Regions from separate parts of the Phyllobacterium sp. CCNWLW109 genome, predicted to be linked through region 2. Evidence: predicted binding sites of a transcription regulator. Region 2 holds the regulator's gene; each other region holds the start of a gene.

Region 1 (7,811 bases), on a different contig from region 2:
CGCAATGGCGGCGGCGTAGGCGTGCGGTTTAGAAGCGGGAATGACGAGCAAGAAACCACGGAAGGCTGATGTGTTGGGCGATTTCACCTTGATCAAGCAGAGCTCGCCGAGAATTCCGTCTAGACTGGAATTACAGTCTCAACCGTTCCGAAGAATCGGAAAGGTCAAAGCGGCAACAATGCGTCAGGCTTCACGTCACCGATTGATGCGTAACTGTGGGTTTCTCTGACGCCGGGAAGTGGCAGAATGAGCCGATGCACGAACCACAAGACCTGGCAACCATATCTGCTTGATAAGGAAGCTTTCCTGTCAGTCGTCAGTGAAGGAAACTTGACAGAGCTCGATGCGGCACTGGCTGCAGTGAGATACCTGCACATATAATCCATTTTATCGCTTACTTAAAATCACGGGTCTTCACCTTGATCGTATCGATATGAGCGTAGGGATCATAAAAATCGCGGGCTTTCATTCCTTTTGGAACCGACCTCGTATCCGGCTCGGGACTGCCATGGTGGAACTCATCGCCGCGCCCGTGCGGCAGGGGAAAGGCTGTATCCCGATCGCCAACGCTGGCCAGTTCTGATGACAGATCGGTCAGTTTATTGGCGACGAGGTGAACGACCTCGCCCTCGCGCTGAATCTTGCCCTTGATCGCCATCATGCCAGCCGACAGTACAATGGATCGGTACTTTTCGAACACCTTCACCCACACGACGAGATTGGCAATGCCGGTTTCATCTTCAATGGTGATGAACATGACACCCTTTGCCGATCCGGGACGCTGGCGAACCAAAACAAGTCCTGCCGTTTCCACCCATCGGCCGTCGCGTGATTGCATGGCCTCGGCGCAGCTTATAATGCGACGTTGACGCAAGCTTTGCCTGAGAAACGACACCGGATGATCACGCAGGGACAATCCGACATGCCGGTAGTCTTCCACCACCTCGCTTCCGGCTTTCATCGGGTGCAGTTGCACGGCAGGTTCACGCAATTCTGCAACTGTTTGCGCGGCGCGGTGCGAAGCGCTGGCAAAGAGGGGCAGCGGTTCATCGCGCAACGCTTTGATTGCCCAAAGAGCCTCACGCCGTGCCAGGCTCAAGGCAGACCGAAGAGCATCTGTTTCGGCAAGCTGTACCAGCGATGATGTGGAGACAGCTGCCCTTCGCCACAGATCATCAACAGAACTGAATGGTTGATCGCTGCGCGCGGTGACGATTTTGGCGGCATCCCTGTTTGCAAGCCCCCTGACCATCCGCATGCCGAGACGGACGGCAAATTTGTCGTCGATATCGGTTTTTTCCAGGGTGCAGTCCCAGCGGGATGCATTGATGCATACGGGTCTGATTTCCACACCGTGATCGCGCGCATCACGCACAATCTGGGCCGGAGCGTAGAATCCCATGGGCTGTGCGTTCAAAAGCGCGGCGCAAAAGACATCAGGGTGCCAGCATTTCAGCCAGGAAGACGCGTAAGCGATCAAGGCAAATGATGCTGCATGGCTTTCGGGAAACCCATAGGAGCCGAAGCTTTCCAGCTGTTTGAAAGTGCGCTCGGCAAGTTCGCGTTCGTACCCATTTGCAACCATGCCCTCGATGAGCTTGGTACCAAATCTGGACACACCGCCCGTATACTTGAAGGTGGCCATCGCCCTTCGCAGCTGGTCTGCCTCGCCTGGCGTAAAGCCCGCACACTCGATGGCCACACGCATCGCCTGTTCCTGAAACAACGGCACGCCAAGCGTTTTTCCGAGGACCTTTTCCAGTTCCGGTTTGGGATAAATGACCTCTTCCTTGCCTTCCCGCCGCCGCAGATAGGGATGCACCATATCGCCTTGGATGGGTCCGGGCCGGACAATAGCCACCTGAATGACCAGATCGTAAAAGGTGCGGGGGCGGATCCGTGGCAGCATCGACATCTGCGCACGGCTTTCGATCTGGAACGTCCCGAGCGTGTCAGCCTTCCGGATCATGGCATAGGTACGTGAATCCTCGGCAGGGATGGTCGCCAGATCGATATTGATGCCCTTGTGCTCCGAAAGAAGATCAAAGCCACGTTTCATGCAAGACAACATGCCGAGCGCCAAGCAGTCCACCTTCATGAATTTGAGGATATCGATATCATCCTTGTCCCACTCGATGACCTGGCGATCCGCCATGGCTGCCGGCTCGATCGGCACCAGCTCATCAAGCCTGTCATGGGTGAGAACAAATCCGCCAGGATGTTGCGACAGGTGCCGGGGTGCTCCCGTCAATTGTTGTGCCAGATCAAGCGCGAGCCGCAACCGGCGGTCACTCATGTTCAGATTGAGACCATCGGCATGCTTGGCCTTGATGTCTTCTCCCCAGCCCCAGACCTGCGAGGACAGCATTTTGGTGACGTCTTCCGGCAATCCGAGCGCCTTGCCAACGTCACGCAATGCCCCCTTGGATCGATAGCGGATGACCGTCGAACAAAGCGCGGCATGGTTGCGCCCATAGGTGTCGAACACCCACTGCATGACGATCTCGCGGCGTTCATGTTCAAAGTCGACATCGATATCGGGAGGTTCACGCCGTTCTTCGGAGACAAAGCGCTCAAACAGGAGATCATTGCGTTCCGGGTCAATCGCCGTGATCCCAAGCACATAGCAGACGGCGCTGTTGGCCGCCGATCCCCTGCCCTGGCAAAGAATGTCACGCGAGCGGGCAAAGCGGACAATGGAATTGACGGTGAGAAAGTAGGGTGCGTATCCAAGCGTCTCGATCAATTTCAGTTCATGTTTCAATGATGCGACCACTTTATCGGGCAGTCCTTCAGGGAAACGCGCGGCCGCGCCTTCCCAGGTCATCTTCTCCAATGCCTGTTGGGACGTCAGTCCCGGATGCGTTCGCTCCTGCGGATATTGATAAGCAAGTTCGTCAAGGGAAAACCGGCAGCGGTCAGCAATCTCGAGCGTCCTGGCCAGTGCCTCCGGATAGCGGCTGAACAGGCGCGTCATTTCTTCCGGCGGCTTCAGGTAGCGGTCAGCATGGCGTTCCCGCCTGAAGCCTGCATCGTCGATGCTGACATTGTGACGAATGCAGGTGACGACATCCTGCAGGATGCGGCGTTCGGGACTATGGAAGAGCACATCATTTGTCACGACCGTCGCCACGCCGGCCTGCGCGGCAAGATTGGAGAGATCATGCAACCGCAGCTGATCGTTGGGCCGTCGTCTCAAGGTCAACGCCGCGTAGGCCCTGTCGGAAAAGGCTTGCCTGAGCTTGCGCAGCTGGACGGCGCAAAGATCATCAGCCCGGTCCGGCAAAAGGACTGCAATCATGCCTTCGCAATATGCGAGGACATCGGACCAATCGAGAATACATCTGGCCTTGCCGCCGCGCTTTTTTCCAAGCGACAGCAGGCGGCAAAGACGCGAATAGGCCGGACGGTCCATCGGGTAGACCAGAACCGACATGCCATCGCAAAGATCAAGCCGGCATCCGGCGATCAACCTGACGCCCGTTTCCCTGGCGGCCTGGTGAGCTCTCACAATCCCGGCAACACTGTTGCGATCGGCAATGGCAAGTGCCTCGATCCCCAGGGTTGCGGCTTGGGCAAAAAGTTCCTCGCAGGAACTGGCCCCGCGCAAAAAGGAAAAATGCGAGGTGACCTGCAATTCCGCATAGCGGCTATTGTTCATCCGAATAGTCCGTGCATGAACCAATGGTGCGATCCGGTGTCCGTGTTCTCGCCGTCTCCTGCCCGGTAGATCCAGAACCGTTCTCCCGCCTCGTCTTCGACAATGAAATAGTCTCTGACAGCAGACATCTCAGCATCACGGTGCCACCATTCTCCAAATACGCGTTCTGGACCATCGGCCCGCTTGATGCGGTGCCGAATGCCCTGCCAAGTAAAGGATCCGGGGGGATGGTCCGGCAGCAATGCCACGGTCTCGATCCGTTCGGGAAATTTCAGCAGACGCGTCGGTCGCGGCCAATCGAACGGCCAGGTTTCTGCAGTATCGGGTGAAAGTGCCGGAACCCGTTTGACCGACCGCTCGGGAACATCGCTGGCCACCGATGCAACACGGTAAATCCGGGTTTCCCCGACACGGTTCGTCAATGTATCGATCAGTGCCGAGACATCGGCATCCGGTTTTTCGATCAATGATGAAATTGTCTGCTTCATCCCCAGAGGCTCGGCAATTGTTGCGACAAGGGTCATGAGTTCAATCCCGAAGCCCGGATCAATCGTGCCGATCTTGTCGGAAAGAAGCCGTGTCAGTCGCCTCACATCGCGCACGGCAAGTGCGGTGCCGACCCGGACAGCTTCAATGCGGTTGTCGACCCTGTGCAACAACAGATCCAGCCGTCTGGCTCCAAGACCTTTTGTTTCCAGCAAGGCACATAATTGTTCAACCAGTTTACCAATGTAGCGGGCGATGGTTTCGCTAGCGCCGATGGGCTCGGCAAAGGCACGGCGCACTTCAATCAAGTCAGGCGTGCGGATTGGATCGATCGGTTCGGCAATCCGTCCATAAGCCCGATCAAGGCGTCGTCCGACCTCGGGCCCAAAGCGCAAGGTCAGAGGCGCGCGCGGCGTCCGCTCAAGCTGTCCTATTGTGGTGAAACCGAGGATGCGCAGGCTCTCCGCGGTATTGGCAGGCAGTCGCAGTGCAGTGACTGACAGCCGTTCAAGAGCCGCAGCATTGGACCCAGATGGCACCACCGAGATTGCTGCGGCACTCGTTCGCGCCAGCGCGTGGGCCGCACCCCATGTATCGGCGATGGCAGCGCAGGCACCAATGCCTGAGGCCTCAAACCGCTGCACGATTTGCCTGAGCATTGCTTCTTCCCCGCCAAGCAGATGATCGGCACCTGTCGTATCAAGAACAATGCCATCGGGATGATCGGCAGCAACGATCGGTGCATAGCGCTGCATCGCCCATAACGCCAACCGTTCCAGCGCTTCGGCATCGGCTTTGGGATCCGCGTCCATGGTCACGAGCCCGCTGACCAGGGCTTGCGCCTTGGTTGCCGCCATGCCGACGCGCAATCCGGTACTGAGTGCTGCCCTGTTGACGGCACTCACCACACGGCGGCGTGCATCACGGCTGATAAGGACGAGCGGAACCTCAGACGGAGGCGCGGCGTCGCCCAATTTCCTTCTGAGGCGATCCGTAGACCACGTCGGAAGGAAGAGCGAGACGACCCTTGTCATCGCAGGCCTCCACTTCAAAATCGGCAGATTCCCCGGCACGGCAGCGGATCAGCTCAAGTTGCCAGCGTGCTCGGCCGACGCCCGGCACCGGCAAGGGGGATGAGGCAAGCGCCGTTACCCGCCATCTTGTCACCGATGCTGTCGGCTGGCCGAAATCTGCGGCCTCTGCCTGTCGCCGCCAACGCCGCACCGCAATGCCGATCGTGCCGGATCCCTCTGCTGCGAGCTGCAAGCGCCGCGATGAGGTCATCGACAACCGCGCCACCTCGGCTACGACAGCGCCAAGGCCACCATGGCGAAGTCCCTCTTCAAAACAGGAAAGCACTGCCTTTTCGTCGCCCGCCTCCACATAGATTACACGGTTGCTTGCAAGCCCCACCTGAGCAATTGCCGGAGCAAACAGATCCTGCCGGGTTATGCACCAAAGCACCTTGCCTTTGGTTCTTGCGGCAATGCCTGCTGCAAACAGTGCCGCAACCGCACCATGGACCGCGCCATTGCCGCCGCCCGCCACTTCATGCAGACTGCCAAGTGCAAGCCCTCCACCGGGTAAAACGCGGTCTATCAATTTGACGCCAAAGGGAAGAACCTCCGCTGCACGCGCCCTTCCTGCCTGCAGCCGTTCAATACGGTCACGAAGTTCGGCAAGGATAGGTGTGGTTAGAGCGTCTTTCATTCACGATCCTTTGGCGCTGCAACGTGCGCAGGGATTTGATTGTTCCCTTTTTGTTCTTACTTTCGCAATGTCGAGTCAACTGAATTTGCGAGGCTCATGCCAGCCTGAGGGATAAGCCACGGATTCGAAACAAGTTTAAATTTTTGAGTAAATGGCGGCGCTGTCGCTGGAATTGAACGATTTGATATGAGAAATCGTAAAAACTGCCCAACTTGCGGGAGGGGAGCATAGGCCGGGCCCTGTGCGCAGTCGAACTCGCACGCAGTTAAAGGCGATGGATCGACCGCCCCGGAAGAAAAAGGTGGCGGGAAGGACCTGCCTATAGAATATTGGTCACGGGGCCAATCACAGGGCATGGCGCGACCGGCAAAGGCAACTCAGGGGGGGTGATTGATGTGCAACCTCTACAGGCATAAAAGCAGCTACCAGGAAGTCGCTGACCTGTTCAAGACGCGCAGCAATCTGACGAATATGACCGAGTTCGATCTGGAAATCTTCCCGGACTATCCCGCTCCTATGGTCAGGAACGATGCTCACGGGGAACGGGAACTAGCCATGTTGCGCTGGGGTATGCCCTCGCCCGACAAGGCTGTCACCAGCACAGGCGTGAACTACGGCACCACAAACATTCGCAACCCCCATTATGACCACTGGAAAAAATGGCTTGGCAAAGAGTTTCGATGCCTGGTGCCGGCAACCAGTTTTTCAGAGTATGGACCGAAGCCAGATCCCGTTACCAAGCGCAAACCCCTGCATTGGTTTGCTTTGAACGAAGATCAACCCATGTTCTGCTTTGCCGGTCTCTGGACGTCCTGGCGCGGTATCAGGAAAGCCAAAGAGGGGCACATTGATGTTGAGGTGTTCGGGTTTTTAACGACCAATGCCAATGCTGTTGTCAAACCGATTCACGAAAAGGCGATGCCGGTCATCCTTCGCACAAGAGAAGAATTCGACATCTGGCTCAACGGGTCACCCCGCGAAGCACTGCAACTGCAGCGCCCTCTGCCTGACAGCGATTTGATTGTTCTAGCGCCGCCAAGGAAGATCGAGGAAGAGCCGCTTTTGCTCTGAGAGATTTCAACATGACCGGATATTTCGAACGGGACGCCAAACGTAAACTCAAGATCGGCTTCATCGTCGAGTTCGTACTTTTGCTCGTTCTTATCGCGGTTCGCGTCGCGCTATTAATTGGTGATCCGGCCCCCCCGACGCTCAAGGGATGGCTGATCGAATATACAAACCCATCCTTTGTTCTGAATCTAGTTCTCATATTCCTCGCTACAGCAACCTGCCTGATGCTGTATATCAACAGGAACTATGACAAGCTGGTCAGGAGCGTCGAGTCACATAAGCATCGTGTTCCGCCGGGGTTGCTTCCCAATCAGTCTGTGGGCTTTATTGCCAGTACTCAGGTGCATGGAATGATTGGCGGTGTTCAACTAGGATCAATCGTCGTCACCTTCATATTTGCAGACATTGTCATTTCGCACATTCTGCGATGACCGGAGCAAAAGGAGAAGCGCCATGCCCTGGAAAGTCAGATTTCGCGGAAAAACCTACAGCATTGAGAGCTATTTCGATGAAGACTACATGGCAGAAGTCGAAGCGAATATGACTGACGTTGAGGAACTTCCCGGTTCGTTCGATGTCGCCTCGAACGGCGAGGAAATCGTAGAGAATATCACCATCGCTCAATCCGCCGATCCGACCGAGTTTCCTTTTGAGGCTGTCCGGGCAAGTCATCCTGAACTCGGCGAGATTTACATTTTCACAGGCGTGCCGGATGAAACCGAGGGTGAGGTGCACGTTCTCTATACCAATGCGGCTGCGAACGATCCCGTTTACAACGAGACAGCATTTGAGGGCGATGGCACATGATGGTCATAGTTCCAAAGCGGAACGGCCTTAACTAAAGCGTGAAGTTGATGGCCCGATAGCACGCGTGAACCGAACA
Region 2 (7,811 bases):
ATCACTTGCCCGCCAAGTTGAGCAATTGCTGATGCCAGGTCTGCGGCGTGACGCTCAGCTTGAGAGTTTCGACAAGATCAGCCGATTGATGCAAACGGATCGGCCTGCCGGCGAAATTGCCGCTGAAAAAGTTCTTGAGCTTGCAAAGCGATAATTGCCGTTCATAACTCAAGAAAAAGGCGCCATCTGGCGCCTTTTTCTTTGTCTTCATTTATTTGCGATTTTCAACGCTCACATAATCACGCTGCGTTGCGCCAGTATAAAGCTGGCGCGGACGGCCAATCTTCTGAAGTGGATCTTCGATCATCTCTTTCCACTGGGCAATCCAGCCAACAGTACGTGCAACAGCAAACAGCACTGTGAACATGGTGGTGGGGAAGCCGAGCGCCTTCAATGTGATCCCGGAATAGAAATCGACGTTTGGATAGAGCTTCTTTTCGATGAAATATTCATCAGTTAGCGCAATCCGTTCAAGCTCCATTGCAACGTCGAGCAAAGGATCATCCTTGATGCCCAGTTCTGCCAGAACCTCACGGGTGGTCTGCTGCATGATCTTGGCGCGCGGGTCATAGTTCTTATAGACGCGGTGGCCAAAGCCCATCAAGCGGAACGGGTCGTTCTTATCCTTGGCGCGGGCAATATATTCAGGAATACGATCAACAGTGCCAATTTCACCAAGCATGGTCAGCGCAGCCTCGTTGGCTCCGCCATGGGCTGGACCCCAAAGGCAGGCGATGCCCGCTGCAATACAAGCAAACGGATTTGCGCCCGACGAGCCTGCAAGGCGGACTGTCGATGTCGAGGCATTCTGCTCGTGGTCAGCATGCAAAATGAAGATGCGATCCATTGCACGGGCAAGCACGGGATTTGGAACGTAATCTTCGCAAGGCACTGCAAAACACATGTGTAGGAAGTTGGTTGCGAAATCGAGATTGTTCTTCGGGTAAACGAAGGGTTGACCGATATGATATTTATAAGCCATGGCGGCCAGCGTCGGAATTTTTGCGATCATGCGGATCGATGCGACCATGCGCTGATGCGGATCGGAAATATCTGTTGAGTCGTGGTAGAAAGCCGATAGGGCGCCTACGCAGCCGACCATGACTGCCATTGGATGCGCATCGCGGCGGAAGCCGCTGAAAAAGCGCGACATTTGCTCGTGCACCATGGTGTGGCGCGTCACGCGAAAATCAAAATCAGCCTTCTGGCTCTTTGTCGGCAGTTCGCCGTAAAGCAGCAAATAGCAAGCTTCCAGAAAATCGCCATGTTCGGCGAGTTGTTCAATTGGATAGCCGCGATGAAGCAGTACACCCTCGTCGCCATCAATATAGGTAATTTGCGACTCGCAAGACGCTGTCGAGGTGAAGCCCGGATCATACGTGAATGCGCCAGTGTTCTTGTATAGAGTCCCAATGTCTACGACATCCGGTCCGATGGTCCCCTTTTTTATGGGTAAAGCGAATGCGTGACCATTGAGATCGATGTTTACGCTGTTCTCAGACATTGCCGTTCCTTTCTTGCTTTGACTTGCGCTGAACCAGCGCAAAAGCACCTTCCTCAAATGAGGTTATTTCCGTGATTTTTGCAGGCAGTGCACCGTACCCGAAAGGCATAATGTTGCAATGCAAAATTCGATGAAAAGCGCCTCACTATTGCGCTTTTAACTGATCCTCTATCCGACCGAGTGATTCATCCCGGCCCAGCACAGCCAATACGTCAAAAACTCCCGGAGACGTTGCCTTTCCCGTCAGTGCGGCACGTAGTGGCTGAGCGATCTTTCCGAGTTTCAGGCCGGTTTTTTCAGCATGAACACGAACAGCCGCATCAAGAGCTTCGGCGTTCCAATCACTAACTGCAGCCAAATCGGGCAATACGCCTCGAAGGACGGTCAAACCTTCCTCATTGAGCAGGGTGGAGGCTTTTTCGTCAAGCGGGAGCGGTCGTTCAGCAAACAGATATTTGGCACTGTCGGCAAGTTCCACAAGTGTCTTGGCGCGCTCTTTCAAGCCGGGCATGGCGGCGAGAAGCTGTGCCCTGGTTGTATCATTCAAGCGGGAAATTATGTCAGCCCCACCTTCGATCTCCGGCAAAACGTCGATCATGGCCTTTACCAGATCGGCATCGCTGGAAATTCGCATATAGTGACCGTTAATCGCCTCGAGTTTCTGAAAATCAAAGCGTGATGCGCCGCGATTAATGTCGGATATTTCGAACCATTCGATCATTTGCGCATCGGACATGATCTCGTCATCGCCGTGGCTCCAGCCTAACCGTACGAGATAGTTCCGCAGAGCTGCTGGCAAATATCCCATGGCACGATAGGCTTCAACGCCGAGCGCACCGTGGCGCTTGGAGAGTTTTGCACCGTCTGCGCCATGGATGAGCGGGATATGGCCCATGACAGGCACGGCCCAGTCCATTGCGTTATAAATAACAGTTTGCCGTGCCGCATTGGTCAAATGATCATCGCCACGGATAATGTGCGTGACGCCCATATCGTGATCGTCGACGACGACCGCATGCATATAGGTCGGGTTGCCATCCGAGCGAAGGATAATGAAATCATCAAGGTCTTTATTGGGAAAGCGCACATCGCCTTGCACCTGATCGCGCACCAAGGTTTCACCCTCTTGGGGTGCTTTGATACGAATGACAGGCTTCACGCCAGCAGGGGCTTCCTTCGGATCGCGGTCGCGCCAACGGCCATCATAGCGGGGCGGGCGGCCTTCGGCACGGGCCTTTTCACGCATTTCCTCCAGTTCGGCCTGTGATGCATAGCAATAATAGGCTTTGCCTTTGGTAACCAGTTCTTCAGCTACGTCGCGATGGCGCGGAGCACGATCAAATTGGGAGACAACCTCGCCATCCCAATCAAGACCAAGCCATTTCAATCCATCAAGTATGGCGGTTACAGCTGCTTCGGACGAACGCTCGCGATCGGTATCCTCAATGCGCAATAACATTTTCCCGCCAGTATGCTTGGCATAAAGCCAGTTAAACAGGGCTGTACGGGCGCCGCCAATGTGCAGAAAGCCGGTGGGCGAGGGAGCGAAACGGGTAACGACAGAAGATGACATAGGGTCTCCAGGGCAGTTCGGGCTATTAGTCGAACGTCCAATCGAATTGATTTGGCGTTGATGTACCATAGCGGTGCTGTCGTGCAAGGGCATTGGCAGAAATGGGGATCAATGGCCGAACCGTCAACCGACGAGAAAACGAGCGAAAGGCTTTTCTGGTTTCAATCGGAAAGTCTTGGACAGCCGCTTGTCAAAACGTCTGGCACCGGAACGATCGATCATTATGGCGTTGGCTCGAATGACCGCGTCGCCGTATTCAAACGGTCAGTCGAAGGTAAGCTGCAAGCCATTGCCCATGGAATTCCGGCGGCAATCAACGACGAGATTGCGCGAGGCGCGAAATTCTTGTTTTTGCCGGTGTTCGCTGGAACTGGAGCTATCCTTTATTTCGGCGCAAGCGGAGAGCCAAGACTAAGTCCGATGATCCTGGGAATCACGCTGCTTGTCGTATTTTATCTGCTGGCACACAACAGACCTTCGATAAGGATGGTCTGTCTCGGCTTCATGGCAATCACGGCGGGCATGGTTTGCGCAAAGCTGGAAACCAACAGAGCAGCGACGCCTATGCTTGGGTCTGAAGTGACGACCCGGGTGACGGGGCGTATTTCAGCATTGGCAAAGGATGCAAACGGAGGATGGCGGGTGATCCTTGACGTCATAGGCACCGAACGTCCTTCATTGCGTTATGGACCGGAGCGTATTGCGGTTTCTGCACGTCATTTGCCGCGAGATTTGAGCATTGGCGATGGACTCAAAGCACTGGTCCATCTGCGTCCGCAATCGGGCCCGGTTCGGCCAGCCAATTATGATTTTGCCTTTAACAATTATTATCGCGGCATTGGAGCCAACGGCTTTTTGCTGGGCCTGCCTCAAAAAGCCGATGTCGCGCCAAAGGCCGGAATAGCAGCAGCGGCATTCCTGACAATTAGCAATATTCGCCAGCAACTCACCCATCGCATATTGAAAAGCATTAAAGGGGAGCCGGGCGATATTGCGACATCGCTGGTGACAGGGCAGCGCGACGGCATAAGCGAGGAGACCAACAATGCCATGCGCCGCAGCGGCTTGTCACATATTTTGTCCATATCCGGCTTCCATATGGCATTGGTGGCTGCAATCAGCATAGGTTCGCTGCGCGCTGTATTCGCATTCTTTCCAAGTGCATCGGCCCGCTATCCCGTCAAGAAACTCGCGGCTGTCATCGCCCTGTTTGGCTCGGCATTCTATCTTCTGCTTTCAGGCGCCGACGTTGCCGCACAACGCAGCTTTGTGATGCTGGCAGTCATGTTGCTTGCAATGACCGTTGATCGCGCGGCGATATCGATGCGTAATCTCGCAATTGCCGCCTCAATTACAATTGCGGTTTCACCACATGAAATTCTCGGACCAAGTTTCCAGATGTCCTATTCAGCAACTGCTGCCCTTATAGCTTTCTATGGCTGGTGGTCACGCTACCATTTGAGACGAGGCCTACGGAAACAGACAAGTGCCAAGGCCGGCATATGGCTGTTTCCATCAAAAGCAACGGCCTATATTGGCGGCATTGCCATGACCTCGCTGGTTGCTGGCGGAGCCAGCTCGATCTTTGCTGCCTATCATTTCAATAATACCGCTCCTTTTGGCCTTGTCGGAAATGCCTTGGCGCTACCAATTGTCTCAATTCTCGTGATGCCCTTCGCAGTGCTTGGCCTGCTCGCCATGCCTTTTGACCTCGATTGGCTTCCGTTTAAAATCATGGGATGGGGCATCGAGATTGTTATCGCCATAGCAAAAGCCGTGGCGTCGCATTCACCAAGTGGAAATCTTGGGCTGATGTCCGAAACTTCGCTTATTCTTATGGCGATAGGGCTTTTGCTTCTTCTATTTCTTTCAACGTGGTTGCGCCTGCTTGCCTTGCCATTGGTAGCATTGGCAATTGGTTTGACGGGACGGGCATCCTATCCTGCGATTATGGTCTCAGAAGACGGAAAACTGGTCGCGTTAAGAACGGACGACGACCATCTGGCGATCAATAAACAAGCAGGCAGCGCCTTCAGCCTCGATAATTGGCAGTTGGGGTATAGGGCCGGGCAGATTATTAAGCCGGCAATGAAAGGCGATGTTGCAAGCGGCGTTCAGTTCGAATGTAACAATAAGCTTTGCACTGCCCGGGAGCCGGGAGGATTAATCGTTGCCTATACCGATGATGCAACAAGAACAGCAGATGCATGCCTAGAAGGGGATATCATCATTTTGGCTTTTGCCGCGAGGGCTGCAAATTGTCCAAATGCTGGAAAATTGTTGCTTTCATCGCAAATGCTGGCGCTCAAAGGCGCTGCGGAGATCAGGTTTGATGCTCCACAATCTGACTCTGTCGAAGCCGATTCCACACCAGTTGGCACCGATTTGGCAAAACAAGAGCTTTCTCAACGCCTGAATTCGGTTGATATAAAATATGCGATTGGCACGCCCAACCGCCCTTGGAATAATTACCGCATCTATTCCCGCGCCGCGCGCAATCTTGAAGAGCGGCAACTATCCAAGAAACCACCGGATACAGGCAAGAAAATGTAGTTCGGCGTTTATGGTAGTCCTAAACATTTTTCGCTAGCTGCCATTCTGTGGCTGTTCGAATGGAGCCTACGAACAAAAGCACACCGTCCAGCGAAGCGTAAACGCCATCAATATCTGCGTATCAGACCGACCAGCTTGCCCTGTACCTGAACGCGGTCCGGTCCAAAGATGCGGGTTTCATAGGCGGGGTTTGCTGCTTCGAGAGCAATGGATGCACCTTTTCGGCGAAAACGCTTCAACGTTGCTTCTTCATCATCCACGAGTGCCACAACGATTTCACCGGGGCTCGCGGTATCTCCGCGCTTGATAACAACAGTGTCGCCGTCAAAAATACCCGCTTCGATCATGGAGTCACCTTTGACCTCAAGCGCATAATGCTCACCGCTGCCGATCATATCGGGCGGGAGATTGAGCATGTGAGTCTGGTTTTGAATTGCAGCGATCGGCACACCGGCAGCGATACGTCCCATAACAGGAATGCTGATCATGTTGGCAGCAACAATATCGGCAGTGCTTGCTTGCGGGCGAGGCGGCGCAACATTTCGTCCCAAACTGCCTTCAATAACGCTCGGAGAAAATTTGCGTTGCGCGTTCAGACCCGGCGCAATCGAGTCGGGCAGGCGAAGCACTTCCAGCGCCCGTGCCCTATTTGCTAGCCGACGAATAAATCCTCGCTCCTCCAGTGCGGTAATCAGGCGATGAATGCCGGATTTGGATGCGAGATCAAGTGCGTCCTTCATTTCATCAAAAGAAGGGGGAATGCCCGTTTCCTTCAACCGTTCATGTATGAAGAGCAGAAGTTCATGTTGTTTGCGCGTCAGCATAGGGGCGATCCTTAAGTGTGGAATCGGAAAAACAAAACCAGAACAAACACTATATGTTCCAGTTGTGTTCCACAAGGATTAATATCTGGTATAAACCAGCCCTATATGCCCAATTACTCTGAAAATCAGATGGAATGACGCAAAATATGGGCCTATCCGCCTATCGGAGGACCGCTCGACTGGCGTAATGTGAGTTCCACGGGCCATAATTCATGAATATTGTCCACGGGTTCGCCATCAAGGACGCGCACGAGCATTTCAGCGATTCTCGTGGCGGCGGAGCGCATTGATGATCGTGTGGTGGTCATGGATGGAACCATGTTGCTGGCATTGAGATATGGAAAGACATCGTCATGGGTGATGAGCGATACTTGTTTGCCCAACTGATAACCCTTGTTGCGAACTGCACGTGACACGCCCAAAGCGGTCATCATTGATCCTGCAATGATTGCTGTCGGTTGCGGAGTGCATGAAAGCAGCCGTTGCGTTTCACGAAAGCCGATTTCATCAGAGAAGTAGTCGTGTACGATGAAGCGCGGGTCGATTTCGACGCCGCGTTCGCTTAGCGCTTGGCGATATCCGAGCTCGCGATGCTCAGAGAACGTAAACCCTCTTAACCCGTCAATCATGGCTATATGCCGATGTCCAAGGTCGAGGAGGTGGCTTGCGGCCTGATAGAATGCGCCCTGATTGTCGATATCCAGCCAGGCATGGGGCCTGTCTATGTTCGTACGGCCATGCAGAACAAAAGGAAAGTTTGCATCGATCAGCATGGATACGCGCTCATCGACCAAAACAGGCCCGGAGACGATGATCGCATCAACCCGTTTGCTCGAAATCAGGCGCTTATAAACCGAAATCTCGTCATTATCGACAATGGGACTGAGCAGAAAATCAATCTCGTCCCGGGAAAGGCGCTCCGCCAAACCGGCAAGAAATTCCGCGGTATGAGGCCCAAATCGCTGGCTGGAATCTGCGGGGATAACCAGGCCGATAGCACCGACACGGCCCATGGCAAGCCGCCGGGCATTTGCATTCGCACTATAGCCAAATTTCAATGCCGCTTTATTGACGCGCTCGCGCGTAGCCTCATTCACTTCCGGATAACCGTTCAGCGCGCGGCTAACGGTCGTCTGGGAGAGGTTGAGCTTTTCAGCGAGTTCTTTCAGCTTCATGCCGGACGGTCCAAAACTGTATTCCTATCTGCGTCGTTCGATGTCTTTGCCTTCGTAATATAATCATACTTCAAAGCGCTTTAAATGATCTGCACAATTTTATTTGCCTGATTAATGGCGTTCATAAACTATTTATTGACATTCGTTTTGCGTTTTGACACCTTTTATCCAAAGCGCTTTGG
Region 3 (7,811 bases), on a different contig from region 2:
ATTGTCACGCCTGCTCTTATAAAAATTATCGAGTTGAAGCTGGAATGCATCGCGTTTTGCCAGCAAAGCGCGATTCTTCGGCGCCAGATCATCAACGATCTGCGCAAAACCTGACCAAAACTGTGCCGCATCGACGCCTGTTCCGGGAATGGCTTCATTCACAACGAAATCGTGAAGCTCTGGAGCCACTTTCAGACCATTCATTTCGATACGTTCGCCCATGATCATGTCCTTATAGATTTGCATTGCATATCCTTGAACACGCCAAGGCCAGTGCAGTCAATTCTCCGATGGTCTGTGTTGAAATCTGTATCGATTGAAATCGATTAGTGCGCGATCCGCGGACGCCCTGACGCTGTAGCGATCAAGACCGCTTCAATGAATTTTCGCTGATCTTCCACCGTTGCCGCGCTAATATTGCGAATAATTGTAATGTGAGGCTCGTCCGTACCGGCCTCAAGCGCCAGTCGCTGCACCTGATCCTTCAGTGTTGATTCGGCAAATGCGATTGAATCTTCCTCAAGCTGAAAATCCTGAACAGCTTCACCCGCCATTACCCGGAAAAGACCTTCAACAGGCTGGCTTATATGCGCTTCCAGTGACACCCGGACTTGTCCGACAACGGCTCCCAAAGCGTTTGCCACATCCGTATCAACGGGAACGATACATTGAACACCAAGCTCGTCGCCCACAGCAGGGTAATAGACGGGTGCTGACGCTCCAAGTCCGATTAGGGGCCGGTCGATATGCAATTTGATACCGGCAATACCGCCCACCCCAGATAATGCTCGCTGAACGAGTGCGCTTGCGACGGTTTCCTGCCCCTCAAGCCCGTCCTCCGCAAAGACTGTTTCAAGAACGACCTCGGATGAACGCCTGACAAGAGCATCATAGGTTCGGCGTGAAACCTCTTCCGGCGTATCGCAAAAAGGACGACCCGCCCCATCCTTGCGCCTTGCATAAAGAATAGCACCATACCGCGCTGCTTCGGCATTCCAATTGTTCTGAAGACCCAAAACATGACAGGCATCCGAGGGCGTGAACCCCGCAAGATGAACCAATCCGCGAGAGACCAGCCGTGTTATTGCCGCCGTCTGCGAAACCGAGGCCAATAGACGATCAAGCGGCTGTGGCTCTGTGGTCATACGCTCGTAAAGCTCGGCCTCTCCCTTGCTCAGGCCAGACGCCATTTGCACCGGCACACCTGTGCGCAAGGCGAAACGTCCATCTAGCCGTCCTGCATTGACCGCTTTAACCTGACGGGCCAGATGTTCGATAACCATGGAACCGTGATTGGCCGCGAGAAGCGCCAGCGGCACAAGCCGTCTTGGTCCAAGCTTGATCCCGGGTGTCATGGCATTGTCGTCCAGCGACACTTCCGAGTCCCCGCCAAGGCCAAAGGTACGCATCGCCACGGCTTCAACCATGGTGCGAAACCCACCAACTGTGGCACCGTTGGGATCAAGCCTGGGGCGGCCATCATCCAGCACGGCAACATCAGTCGTCGTGCCGCCAATATCGGAAATAATCGCATTGTCGAGGCCGGTCATATGACGCGCGCCAACGAGACTTGCTGCTGGCCCCGAAAGAATGGTTTCAATGGGCCGGTGGCGGGCAAATGCGGCAGAGACCAGCGCGCCATCACCGCGAACTACCATTAAAGGTGCGTGAATCCCGCGCTTGTCCAGAAAACCTTCCGTGGCCGCGACAAGCCGGTCAATCATCGCAATCAGCCGGGCATTGAGTACTGTCGTCAATGCCCGTTTGGGACCGTTCAATTTGGCCGACAATTCATGGCTGCATGTGACTGGCAGCCCTGTCTTATCATGCACAAGATCGCGCACGGCAATCTCATGCTCCGGATTGCGCACGGCAAAATAGGCGCAAATGGCAAAGCCTGTCACTTCAGATTTCAGATGTGGCAATGCCTTTTCAAGGGATGACGCATCGAAAGGTTGAGCACGACCATAGACGTCATGACCACCCGGGATAAATATGACAGGATCGTTGCCAAGAGCATCTTTCAATCCTGCCTTCTCCAGATCAGCATCGGAAAATCCGATCATCACCAATGCGATGCGCCCGCCCTGGCCCTCAACCAACGCGTTGGTGGCCAGTGTCGTCGACATTGACACAAGCCGGATGTCGGCTGGAAGCACAGAAGCTTCGGCAATGATGGCATCGACCGCGCCAGAAATGCCAACACTCAAATCATGGCGTGTCGTAAGCGCTTTTGCCTTGGCAATAACGCCGCGCTCTTCCGACCAGAGTACGGCGTCGGTATAGGTCCCGCCCGTATCCAACCCTAGAAATATTGCTTGCTCTACTGTGGAATCAGTCATGTCGCCCTACACTGTTTGTGGAAGAGTTAGCGCATGAGATGCAAAACCACTAGCATCATACCGACCACTTGCTGCCGCAAGCCGGAACCTTACAAAACATTTGGCGTTCTCCGAAGGACAGGGGGCAGACCATGGCAACACAATCGGCGAAAGCGCATGCCGGATCCAAAAAAGTTATTTACGCAGCAATACTTGGCAATCTTCTGATTGCCGTTACCAAGTTTGTCGCGGCTTTCTTTACCGGCAGTTCCGCCATGCTTTCGGAAGGTGTCCACTCTCTGGTTGATACCGGAAATGGAGCGCTTCTCCTCTTTGGTCTGCGTCGAGCGGCCAGACCTGCCGACCGTACCCATCCGCTCGGCCATGGCCGCGAGCTATATTTCTGGAGTTTCATCGTCGCCTTGTTGGTCTTTGCCGTGGGTGCCGGAGTGTCCTTCTATGAAGGCGTGATCCATATTCTTGATCCGGAGCCCGTTGAAAACCCAATCATCAACTATGTTGTTCTTGGCCTTGCCATGTTGTTCGAGGGAACCTCCTGGTACATAGCGTTGAAGGAATTTCGCACTGTTAAAGGCGACCTTGGTTACGTCGAGGCGGTGCGGATTAGCAAAGATCCAAGCGTCTTTACGGTATTGTTCGAAGACACAGCTGCCCTGCTCGGGCTTGTTATTGCTCTTGTTGGCATTTCCGCCGCGCAACTCTTCAATATTCCAGAATTGGACGGTGTCGCCTCTATCGGAATTTCGATCATACTTGGCGGAACCGCGATTTTTCTGGCGCGAGAGAGCAAGGGCTTGCTGATGGGCGAGGCTGCACTCCCAGAGGTGGATCAGCAAATCCTCGACATTGCCAACCAGGACCCGGCAGTTCAACGCGCCAATGGGGTGCTAACAGTCCATATGGGTCCAAAACAGATCGCGGCGAGCCTCAGTGTGGAATTCGAAGATCACATGCGCGCGCCAGAAATCGAAGCCTGTGTTCAACGCATCGAAGCGGCTCTGAAAAAAGCCAATCCTGATATTATCAGCCTCTTCGTCAAGCCGCAGACGACCGGAACCTGGGAGGTTCGGCGCAAAACCATCGAAGCTGGCTAAGATCGGAATTATCCGTCAGGTCAGATACAGTCTGGCCTTACTCCTCGCCATCGACCACCCGCAAGCGCAACTGGCCTGTCGTGGAAGCTGCCGACCGCGTTGTATCGGGCGCTTTTGTTTCGCCCACTGGCGCTTCCGCGAATTCCAGCGCTTCGATCTTCTGGCCGCGCTTGGTCACCTTGCTGGAAGATACCAGAATATCGTCAATATCCTTGTTTGCCTGAATGAAATGGGTTTGCAGACGCCGCACACGATCATCAAGACGGCCAACATCTTCCATCAACCGGATGACTTCGCCCTGTATCAAATGCGCCTGTTCCCGCATGCGCACGTCTTTGAGCACAGCCTGAATGACCTGAATGGATAGCATCAGCAATGAGGGCGATACGATCACGATACGCGAGCGATGCGCCTTCTGGATCACGCCTTCGAAATTCTCATGAATTTCAGCAAATACCGATTCCGAGGGCACAAAAAGAAACGCCGTATCCTGCGTCTCACCATTGATAAGATATTTTTCTGCAACATCACGAATATGAATCTCGATATCGCGCCGGAACTGAGTAGCGGCGATCTTCTTGCCTTCCGGCGTTTCGGATTCACGTATGGCGTTCCAGGCTTCCAGGGGAAACTTGGCATCAATGACCAGATTTGCTGCACCATTGGGCATGCGAACCACGCAATCAGGTCTGCTTCCATTCGACAGGGTTGCCTGAAACTCATAAGCGCCCTGCGGCAGACCATCGGCGATAATCGCTTCCATCCGCGCCTGACCGAAGGCCCCACGCGTCTGTTTATTGGCAAGAATTGCCTGTAATTGGACGACCTGACCCGCAAGCGTTTGAATATTATTCTGCGCCGTATCGATGACCGCCAGCCGTTCTTGCAGTTTGGCGAGATTTTCGTGCGTGGACTTGGTCTGATCGGTCATGGTCTGGCCAATCCGGGTGGTCATGCCGTCGAGCCGCTCCCGAATGGATTGATTAAGCTCTGCCTGACGCGAACCGAAAAGTTCAGCCATTGTCTGCATGCGACCTTGCATTTCAGATTGGCTTTTAAGAATTTCTCCCATTCGCGCTTCCGCGTCGCGGGCACGATCTTCCGCCTGTATCTCCGCGACAAGCCGCATCCGTGCTGCCCGCATGACAGCAACAATGGCAAAAATCACCACCAAAGCCATGACAAGCGCCACTGTAAACAGTGTTGCGCCTACAGATATTGAGGTCGCGCCGAGCTGAAACAGCGTTTGATCGAGAGAAATTGAAGTTTCCATAACCCTAGAGTAACCGATTCGATTGGCAAATGTGAGATCAAAACATGAACATTTTTATGATTGGGTCTGATGCCGCATTGACGGTTGAAAATCGAGATATTAGGTGAAGGACATGTCAATCAAACCGCTCGTCATCCTTCCCGATCCGCTGCTTCGTCAAGTTTCCAAACCTGTCGAAAGTTTTGACGTGGATTTGCGCAAATTTTCCGCTGATATGCTGGACACAATGTATGATGCGCCCGGCATTGGTCTGGCGGCCATTCAGGTCGGCACACCCATCCAGATGCTGGTCATTGATCTTGCCAAAGAGGACGAGCCGAAGGCGCCGCAGGTTTACATTAATCCACAGGTGCTTTGGTCCAGCGACGAGCGGAATATTTACGAAGAGGGCTGCCTTTCCATCCCTGATTACTATGCGGAAGTCGAGCGGCCCAAACAGGTTCGCGTTTCCTATTTCGATATTGAGGGGAAGCCCCAAGAAGTCGAAGCGGACGGACTTTTGGCCACATGCCTTCAACATGAGATCGATCATTTGAACGGTATTTTGTTCATCGATTATATTTCGCGGTTGAAGCGTGAAATGGTGGTGAAGAAGTTCAAGAAACTCGCCAAGGATCGCCCCACAAGTCGATTGGCGGTTTAGGCGATGAGTTTGCGAATTATATTTATGGGCACGCCGGATTTTTCCGTGCCTATTCTCAATGCGCTGATCGGTCAGGGCCATGAAATTGTTGCGGTTTACAGCCAGCCACCACGCCCTGCTGGCAGGCGTGGACTTGAGCTGACCCCTTCGCCTGTTCACCGGAATGCGGAGCAATTCGGCATCGAGGTCCGCACACCCAAGAGCCTGAAAGATCCGGATGAGCAGCAGGCTTTCATCGATCTCAAGGCAGATGTTGCGATTGTTGTCGCCTATGGCCTGATTTTACCGAAAGAAATTCTCGAGGGCACTCGCCTCGGTTGCTATAATGGACATGCCTCATTGCTTCCGCGCTGGCGGGGAGCTGCGCCAATTCAGCGTGCCATTATGGCCGGTGACCTTGAAACCGGCATCATGATCATGAAGATGGATGAAGGTCTCGATACCGGGCCGGTCGCCATGGTCGAGAAAATCAACATTACGGCTGACATGACGGCGGGCGAACTGCATGATCAGCTTAGCATGGCTGGGGCTGATCTGATGGTGCGCGCCATTGCCGCTCTGGAACGCGACAGCCTGACCCTCACGCCGCAATCCGATGAGGGCGTAACCTACGCCTCCAAGATTACCAAGGTCGAAACCCGCATCGACTGGACCCAGCCAGCCATAGACGTTCACAACCGTATTCGTGGCCTGGCGCCGTTTCCCGGTACCTGGTGTGAAATGGAAATTGGCGACGATCTGGAGCGTGTCAAACTTCTGCGCTCAGTGCTCGCCACAGGCGTAGGTGCCCCCGGAACCGTATTGGACGACGATTTGCGCATTGCCTGCGGCGAAGGAGCTGTCCGTCTGCGGACATTGCAGCGTGCAGGCGGCAAAGCCATGGATGGGCAGGAGTTTCAGCGCGGAGCTAAAATCGCGCAAGGCACACGACTGCCATGAGTGATGTCACGGTCCAGACTACAAGCCCTGACGATTATCCTGAAGTTGCCAACCTTGTCGAGCGTGCCTTCGGGGGAACCGGCGAAGTTGAATTGATTTCTCGGTTGAGAGAAAATAACGATGTTCTGCTCGAGCTTGTTGCCCGGAAAAATGGGATTCTGGCAGGACACATCCTGTTTTCACGCGTGAAGATCACCGGTAAGAACCACGACGCTGTCGCTTTGGCGCCTTTGGCAGTATTGCCGGAGTTTCAAAAGCAAGGTGTCGGAAGTCTCCTCATTCAAACGGCCCATACGAAGCTCGTCGCTGCAGGAGAGACCTTATCGCTCGTTCTTGGCGATCCCGCATATTACGGCAGATTTGGCTATGAGCATCTGCGCGCTGCAGGTTTTGAGAGCGCTTACCAAGGGAAATATCTGCAAGCTTTAGCTTTTGCCGATGCGCCATCGACCGGCGTCCTGCAGTATGCTCCAGCTTTTGGAGCACTCTAATGCCCCGCTACAAGCTTACTGTCGAGTATGATGGTACGCCATATGCAGGTTGGCAGCGTCAGGAAAACGGCCACACCGTCCAGGCCGCCATCGAACAGGCCATCTTCAAGTTTTGCGGTGAGAGCATATCTCTTGGCGCAGCCGGACGCACAGACTCGGGCGTTCATGCCAGCGCGCAGGTTGCCCATGTCGATCTCGTCAAGGACTGGAGCAGTTCAAAAATTCGCGAAGCGCTCAACGCCCATCTCGTTTTTGCGGGCGAAACCGTCAGTATCATAAATGTAGAACTGGTCAGTTCTCAGTTTGACGCGCGATTTTCAGCAACGGGCCGCCACTATCTCTACCGGATCGTCAATCGCCGCCCCCCTGCCCCGCTGGAGGCTTATCGCGCATGGTGGGTGAAAAAGCCGCTTGATGCAGAAGCCATGCACGCTGCAGCGCAGAGGTTGATCGGAACACATGACTTCACCACATTTCGTGCAACGCAGTGCCAATCAAAAAGCCCTGTTAAAACGCTCGATTTCTTGAGCGTCAGCCGCAAGGGCGAAATTGTCGAGATCAGGGCGTCCGCGCGGTCATTTCTGCACAATCAAATTCGCTCTTTCGCTGGAACGCTGCAGGAAGTTGGCTGTGGGCGATGGGATGCGGATGATGTGAGCGCTGCTCTTGAAGCGCGCGATCGGCAGGCGTGCGGTCCTGTAGCACCACCCCACGGTTTATACCTGATCGGCGTAGACTACCCGCTCACCGACGGCATCGCAATTCCCAGAGCATTTTGAAACGTGATCACCATCAATATCGAACCGATGATGAATGCGATGAAAAACGTCGCTGACCAAATATAGGGTTTTTTCAATGCCACATGCACCAGCCTGTAGGTAAAAACGATAATCAGCGCATAAACCATCATGCTCATGCTGCCAATCAGAGTTGGCCAGTCAGGAAAAAGCATTCGTACCAGCGTGGCTGGCACCGTTAGCCACGCACCTATCGCAGATCCCCAATTGGTGGCGACGACATAAGGGCTGA

Evidence for each region. Region 2 encodes LexA, which represses DNA repair genes until DNA is damaged. Its sites were predicted from a motif close to TGTTCNNNNTGTGTTCNG; they were not measured.
Region 1: the regulator LexA is predicted to act here: its motif matches at 5,898-5,915, upstream of V9K92_RS00920 (ImuA family protein).
Region 3: the regulator LexA is predicted to act here: its motif matches at 4,743-4,760, upstream of def (peptide deformylase).

What each region holds. Positions count from the first base shown of each region.
Region 1 is NZ_JBBCBK010000001.1:183,819-191,629, reverse strand. Features, by position in the region: gene V9K92_RS00935 (helix-turn-helix domain-containing protein) at 1-69, shown strand, start outside; gene V9K92_RS00930 (error-prone DNA polymerase) at 395-3,661, opposite strand; gene V9K92_RS00925 (Y-family DNA polymerase) at 3,658-5,181, opposite strand; gene V9K92_RS00920 (ImuA family protein) at 5,096-5,857, opposite strand; gene V9K92_RS00915 (SOS response-associated peptidase) at 6,251-6,928, shown strand; gene V9K92_RS00910 (hypothetical protein) at 6,940-7,359, shown strand; gene V9K92_RS00905 (hypothetical protein) at 7,382-7,735, shown strand.
Region 2 is NZ_JBBCBK010000004.1:891,762-899,572, forward strand. Features, by position in the region: gene lpxB (lipid-A-disaccharide synthase) at 1-154, shown strand, start outside; gene gltA (citrate synthase) at 212-1,504, opposite strand; gene gltX (glutamate--tRNA ligase) at 1,650-3,077, opposite strand; gene V9K92_RS19740 (ComEC/Rec2 family competence protein) at 3,189-5,630, shown strand; gene lexA (transcriptional repressor LexA) at 5,738-6,454, opposite strand; gene V9K92_RS19750 (substrate-binding domain-containing protein) at 6,607-7,629, opposite strand.
Region 3 is NZ_JBBCBK010000002.1:31,794-39,604, reverse strand. Features, by position in the region: gene V9K92_RS05490 (malate synthase G) at 1-222, opposite strand, end outside; gene V9K92_RS05485 (hydantoinase/oxoprolinase family protein) at 327-2,342, opposite strand; gene V9K92_RS05480 (cation diffusion facilitator family transporter) at 2,474-3,436, shown strand; partial or broken gene V9K92_RS05475 (DNA recombination protein RmuC) at 3,474-4,580, opposite strand; gene def (peptide deformylase) at 4,822-5,352, shown strand; gene fmt (methionyl-tRNA formyltransferase) at 5,362-6,291, shown strand; gene V9K92_RS05460 (GNAT family N-acetyltransferase) at 6,288-6,782, shown strand; gene truA (tRNA pseudouridine(38-40) synthase TruA) at 6,782-7,561, shown strand; gene V9K92_RS05450 (hypothetical protein) at 7,519-7,811, opposite strand, start outside.